2 regions of the Limosilactobacillus albertensis genome follow, and region 1 is predicted to be linked to the other one. Evidence: riboswitches for the same ligand, from Rfam matches in the RefSeq annotation. Region 1 holds a riboswitch; the other holds the start of a gene.
The links. Region 1 has a riboswitch for FMN ahead of ribD (bifunctional diaminohydroxyphosphoribosylaminopyrimidine deaminase/5-amino-6-(5-phosphoribosylamino)uracil reductase RibD). Riboswitches for the same ligand answer to the same signal wherever they lie in the genome.

Region 1 (3,421 bases):
TCATTTGCTTTTCGCTCAATAACTTGTGACACCTCATCCACGTGGCCGGTTACAATGTGACCTTCTAAACGACTACCAACTTGTAATGAACGTTCAAGATTAACTAGTGAACCAGCCTGCAAATTCTTAAAGGTTGTTTTCTCAAAAGTCTGTGGCATCAATGTCGTACTAAATTGATTATCAATAATACTAACGACAGTTAAACAAGTACCATTAACAGCAATTGAATCCCCATGTTTTACGTTTGTTAAAAAATCAGCAATTTGCGGTCTAACCATCAGTTCAATTGTCTTACCCTGTTTAATAATTTTTGTTATCTCTCCTGTTCCTGCAACTAAACCACTAAACATTTTCTATCTTCCTTTCCACAATCCTAATATTATTTCCTATTACCTTAATATCCTGTTCAGTAAATGATACTTGACCATCCGACTGCATCCCCATTACGCCACCTTTACCGATAAGCTGGGGAGCAACATAAGTTATTAACTCTTCTACTAAGTTTTGTCTTAAAAATGCATGATGCACACTTGGTCCTCCTTCTACATATACAGATTGCATCCCTTCATGGCCCAGTTTTTGAATGATACCTTCGATCGTCCACTTTTGCTTGAAAAATATACTAACATTCGTATTAAATTTCCCTTGTAATTCTGAATTTTCAGTAAATATCCATGTTGGTGCCCTCTTATCCGTAAGTAAATTTAGTGACGGATAGTTTATTAATCGTCCTCGCCGATCTAATACAATACGTACTGGCGGGAAATCTGAAGAAATAGTTGTTAATAAAGTTGGATTATCAATAATTGCAGTTTGACTACCAATTAGAATTCCTTGGAAATTACTGCGTTCGGTATGGACAAACTCTGACACCTGAGCATTAGTAATTGCTGTCCGCTGTCCTTGCCTAGCTGCCACTCGATAATCGAGACTAACTGCCTGTTTAAGTGTTATCCACGGTCGCTGATGATGGTAGAAGAAGTCATAATGTAGATTTAACTTTCTCGCAATATCTTCTAGCACACCAGTCTTAACGGTAATATTTTTCTCTTGTAAAGCAGCAATACCTTTCCCAGTTACAAGCTTATGCGGATCTGTTTCGGCAATTACGACTCGTTCAATTTCTGCGTCAATTATAGCCTGTGTGCATGGCGGCTGCTTACCATAATGGTTACAAGGTTCTAACGTCACATAAAGAGTTGCACCCTTTAATTTTTCACGGCTGACTTTACGAATAGCATCTTTTTCAGCATGAATACCACCATATTTATGAGTATGGCCTCGTGATAACACCCGATTATTTTTTACAATAACTGCACCAACACGAGGATTCTTCCATGTTTCAATTCCAGCAGTAAATGCTTCATCGATCGCTATTTGCATAAAATACTCATCATCATTCAAAATTAACCACCCTTTCTAAAATAAAAACGCCCTAGAATTTCTCCGGGGCGTTTGATAATTATAAAAATAATTCGGTAAAAATAATCCCGGATAACACTACTGCTATCCGGGACTTTATACTTACACTACTAGTATAATCTTTATTTTTCTTCTCCCATCCAGACTATTACTGTCGGTACCAGATTCGCACTGGTTCAACCGTTAACAATATACTTGCCAACGGGTCACGGACTTCAAGTTAACTTGTTACCGTCGGTTGGGAATTTCACCCTGCCCCGAAGAAAATCAATTATTAAATTTACATTTAGTTTAACTCTTCACATTCTCTTTGTAAATACTTATTTATTTTTTGAAAAACTTTGGAGAGTTTCCATAATCAAGTTAATAAACTTATCTCGATCAATATCAAGAAGGACTTCGGTATTCTGAGGCTTATCAGTCAATTGATAGTAATCACAAACAGTTTCTCCCCGCGTTAGATCTCCTTGAGTTTCAACGTCAACATTCATTTTATCGGTTTCAAACATTGCTGGATCAATCAACCAAGCAATCGTACATGGGTCATGAAGCGGTGCGCCTTTGAACCCCCATTTAGGATTTTCGTGGTATTGCTCAAAGAAATTTAATAGTCCATAAAAAGCCTGACCAACTGGGTTATCAATTTGTTTAATTGCTTGAATTTCATCCTTCATGATCTGTGCCTTATGAGTAACATTTAATGGAGCCACTACTAAAGGTAAACCAAAGTTCATTACAATTTTGGCTGCTTCAGGATCGACGAAGATATTAAACTCAACTGATGGTCGCCAGTTCCCCAGCCCCATAGCGCCACCCATAAAGACAATTTGGTCAATCTTTTCCTTGGCTAAATCAGGATATACTCTGAGGAATAAGGCTGCGTTTGTCATCGGACCGGTAACAACTAATGTTACTTTCTCATCACTTTCCTGTAGTGTCTTAGCAATCAATTCAATAGCCGGAATTGGCTGAACCTTGAAATCCGGATCAGGTAAGTCGGCACCATCAAGTCCTGTTTCTCCATGAACTTCAGGAGCTGTCTCGAGCGGTTTCACTAATGGTGTCTGGTTCCCTTGGGCTACTGGAATGTCCTCTCGATGTAACAAGGTTAGCATTCTCATTGCATTATTCAATGTTTTATCTGGTGTCTGATTACCCGCAGAAGTCGTTACAGCAAGTACATCAATCTTTGGTGAAGCAACAGCCATCGTTAATGCTAATGCATCATCGTGCCCAGGATCACAGTCAAGAATTATCTTTTTAGTCATTTGCTATCGTTATCCTTTCCTAATTAATTATAAATATAGCGGTTACATTAATTATAACAAAATAAAAGAGCCACATAGCTGTGACCCTTAAAACTTATCATTTAGGCTTTCTTAAATAAATACGCCGGTAACGCAACGGCTCCTGCTAACAGAGCTAAAGTAACAAATTTCTTTTTTGAGTGTTTTTTAGGCTGTGTAGTTTTATTTTTCTTCACGCCGTTTGTAAAATTAAGTTAGAAAAATAAAAAAGCCATTTGTGATAGACTTTTGAATAACCACAAACAAAAGTAAAGGAACATCACAAATGACTTATAAACATCTTACCACACGTGAACTAACCCTCATAGCTAATTTTTGGCACCAAGGTACGAAGGCTTATCAAGCTGCTAAACTGCTTAAACGAAGCCAAGAAACTATTTACCGAGTCTATCGATTTCTTGATAGCGGTAAGACCATTGCACAGTATCTTAAGGCTTACCAACGGAATAAGCAGCGTTGTGGTCGTAAGCAGGCTCAGCTAGCCAAGGATGAGATCAGCTACATCAATGAGCAGGTTAAAGCGGGCTGGACACCTGATACGATCATTGGTCGAGCAGAACGGACAATTAGCTGTAGTATGCGGACACTTTATCGGATGTTTGCTCGTGGACAGTACAATTTTGCCGTCCAGCAATTACCGATGAAAGGCAAGCGACACCCCAATGGCTATGTCGAACGACGTGGTAAGGCGG
Region 2 (3,421 bases), on a different contig from region 1:
TAATGGGCTTTCATTAAATAATGGCAAAAATAATTGCTGTAATAGTCCTGGAAAGTTACGGGCATATGCACTAACAGCCAACATCTCATCATGCCGTAAAAATTGAACATCATCAAGTCCTATATTTAACTCAGCACTTGTCTGATTAACTGTCCAGCCAGAATAATTGTGACCAATCATTACGTTAAAGAGGTCAGTTGCCAACCGTGGATCTTCATTTTCTAAAGCACTTCCTAATCGGTGTAAATCGGAATAAAGTTCATTAACAATGTTCTGACGAAAGTTTTGGCGAAACCACTGCTTTACAGCCAGCATCTCACCATAAGATATTGCTAATGGAACATACTTTCTTTGTCCATATGAATATTCAGATACAACTTGAATAGCTAAAAGTAGCCGCTGCATTATCCGCTGTGTATTTGCCAGCCAGTACCAATCATAGAAAGATGGAATATATAAGCTGCTCTCTTTCTTTTTTAATTGACTGGCCCCTTTTTCCGTTAATTTTGCCTGTAATTGATCGTCAATCACTAATAATCCATCATTTACAAGGCTATTGATCGCTTGGTCATAATCCTGTCTTGTCAAAGAACGATATGCTCCAAGCCATTCTAAGATTCCATATTGACGTGCCCAAAATAAAGTTGCAACGGTCCGCCGACTTTTTAAAGTATTTTCTATTACGCGAATTCTTCGTGGCTGATGATAACTAAAAAAACGCAATAATTTGGTCACCATTTTCACCTCCTATTATTTATATACGTAATTTATTTAAAAATACTAGTATTAAATTCAATAAATTACCAATTTATTATAAATAACTCCCCTGATTGATATAAAAGTAAACAGTGCAGTACATAAATGGCATCTAAAGCCCGGTAAAACTGAACTCTAGATGCCCTCTTTAATCTTCATATTAAATTGTCCGATGCTGATCTAGACATGCGCCTAATCGTCCCGCAATAATTACATATACAATTGTTACAACTAGGCCCTTGATAATATTAAATGGCAATACCCCAATGGCCACCAACTGTGCTACTGGTAAAGTTGACTTCCAATTCCAAACAGCCATATAAAGCGGCGTAAGCACCCACAGGTTTAATAGGGACATTAGAACAGTCAAAATCACTGTACTTAAAACAATTCCCACAAACGCTTGTCTCTTCTTAGTCCAATTACGATGACGCCATACCCACGAAAATGGGAGAAGAAGCGCTAATGAAGAAACAAAATCACTCGTAACCCCAATTAATTCCGCTGGTGAAAAGCCATGAACCATTCCGTGAATCAAACATTTTATTGCAGCGATTGCAATACCGCCTACCGGACCATATATATATCCCCCTATTAAAACCGGAACATCGGAAAAATCTAATTTTAGATAGGGTGCCATGGGTAACACAGGAAATTCAAAAAACATTAAAATAAATGCTAGAGCACTTAAACATGCTATTCCCACTAACCGTTGAATACGTTGATGCGTCATTGTCATTATTAACAACCTCCATTTGAGATTGCCTCCATTTGGCATCCTGCATTAAAAAAGCGTTACTGACTTAAAAAGTTTGTCAGCAACGCAAATAAATCATTTAAAGATTATTTAATACAGAAATCTTCTTTATACCAGACTATACTGTCGGTTCTGGAATTACACCAGCTCAACCACTACACTATGCAGCGGGTTGCGGACTATTACCGCCGGTCGGGAATTACACCACGCCTTGAAGACAAACGTTTATAATATTTACACTTACTATTTTAATGTGCTTTTCTAATTATGTCAACGCTCATGGCTTTTTCTTATCATTTATTCCATAAAACTTAGCCTATTGCTAATCAATTAAATTCTTATTTTTTCAACGCTTGAATTTCTTCAGGTTTTAGCGTCCGAAATTCACCCGGTTGTAAGCCATATAAATTAAGCGGACCATAAGTTTCTCGATGCAGCTTAATAACCGGATGACCAACTACTTTAAACATGTTCTTTACTTGATGGTTTCTGCCCTCATGAATTGTTAGTTGAACAAGACTGGTCTTTTTTGCCCGATCAACATTAATCAGTTTGGACTTTGCTGGTTTAGTTTTTCGACCATCAACAATAACACCCAACCGCAACTGCTTTAATTCATCGTTTTTGATAATACCCTCAACTTTTGCAATATATGTTTTTTCAACCTCATATTTCGGATGCATTAACTTATTGGCTAATGCCCCATCATTAGTTAATAGTAAAATTCCTGTCGTATCGTAGTCCAAGCGGCCAACCGGATAAATTCGCTCATCAATATCCTCATCATGGATAATATCAACTACCGTTCGTCGTCCTTTGTCATCATGGGCACTAGAGATTACTCCCCGTGGTTTATTTAACAAATAATAAACATGCTGTTCACGCTGGATAGGTACACCATTTACAACTATTTCATCATGCGTGCCTACTTTAGTCCCCAGCTCTTTTACTATCGTACCGTTAACAGCAACTTTTCCTTGAAGAATTAGTTTTTCTGAAGCGCGTCGTGACGCTACTCCTGCCTCAGCCATTGCTTTTTGTAATCTTTCCATTTAATTATCTTCCTTTCCTTTTTCGCGGGTTTGTAATGCCTCAAGGAAAATATCACCATTTATATCACTAACATCTAACTCATCTTGATCTGGAAGTGGTGGTAATTCATCTAAATTACTTAAGCCAAAATAGTTCAAGAATGCTGGAGTTGTTGAATATAAGAACGGTCGACCAGGCGCGTCTAACCGTCCATGAGTATCAATTAGTCCTCGTACCATTAATTTTTGCAGGGACCCGGAGCTTTTAACCCCTCGAATATCATCAATTTCTAATCGTGTAATTGGCTGACGATAAGCAACAATTGCTAACACCTCTAATAATGCCTTAGTAAGCGGAACAGTCAGCGGCACTTCAAAATAATGCTTGATTACATCAGCTAATTGCGGCTTAGTTGCTAAACGATACGTTTGGTTGCTTTCCAATAAAACAAAAGCAGATGTCCGATCATTTTCGTATTTCATTTTTAGTTCTTGAAGGATTGCTAAAATTGCCGGCTTCATAAAACCAGATATTTTTGCTAAATCACTAAGAGTAATTCCTTCATCCCCACTGATAAATAATAATCCTTCAATCTGCGCTTGATTGGTTAGTTTCATATTCGCCACTCTTAGGTCCCTCCACTAAAATTATCGGTTCAAATAACCCTGTCTGATTGATTACAATTGCTTGGTGTTTTGCTAATTCAAGGATTGCTAAAAAAGTAGTTACTAGTCCATCACGAGTATACATATCACTAAAAAGATCATCAAATCGCGCCGGGCCTTCTTGAATAAAGGCAAAAACTTGTTTCATTCGCTGGCCTACACTTATCTTTTCTGCGGCCACTGTTTCAACTAGAGGGGTTGCTAATTGCTG

Region 2: linked by a shared signal. The riboswitch ahead of H5S41_RS02005 (ECF transporter S component) and the one ahead of ribD (bifunctional diaminohydroxyphosphoribosylaminopyrimidine deaminase/5-amino-6-(5-phosphoribosylamino)uracil reductase RibD) in region 1 are both predicted to bind FMN.

The regions. Positions count from the first base shown of each region.
Region 1 is NZ_JACIVD010000054.1:53,826-57,246, forward strand. Features, by position in the region: gene H5S41_RS03315 (riboflavin synthase) at 1-350, opposite strand, end outside; gene ribD (bifunctional diaminohydroxyphosphoribosylaminopyrimidine deaminase/5-amino-6-(5-phosphoribosylamino)uracil reductase RibD) at 343-1,383, opposite strand; FMN riboswitch at 1,547-1,691, opposite strand; gene rihA (pyrimidine-specific ribonucleoside hydrolase RihA) at 1,743-2,690, opposite strand; gene H5S41_RS03330 (IS30 family transposase) at 2,995-3,421, shown strand, end outside.
Region 2 is NZ_JACIVD010000048.1:30,777-34,197, reverse strand. Features, by position in the region: gene H5S41_RS02010 (helix-turn-helix domain-containing protein) at 1-738, opposite strand, end outside; gene H5S41_RS02005 (ECF transporter S component) at 917-1,495, opposite strand; FMN riboswitch at 1,611-1,736, opposite strand; gene H5S41_RS02000 (pseudouridine synthase) at 1,852-2,565, opposite strand; gene scpB (SMC-Scp complex subunit ScpB) at 2,566-3,171, opposite strand; gene H5S41_RS01990 (segregation and condensation protein A) at 3,134-3,421, opposite strand, start outside.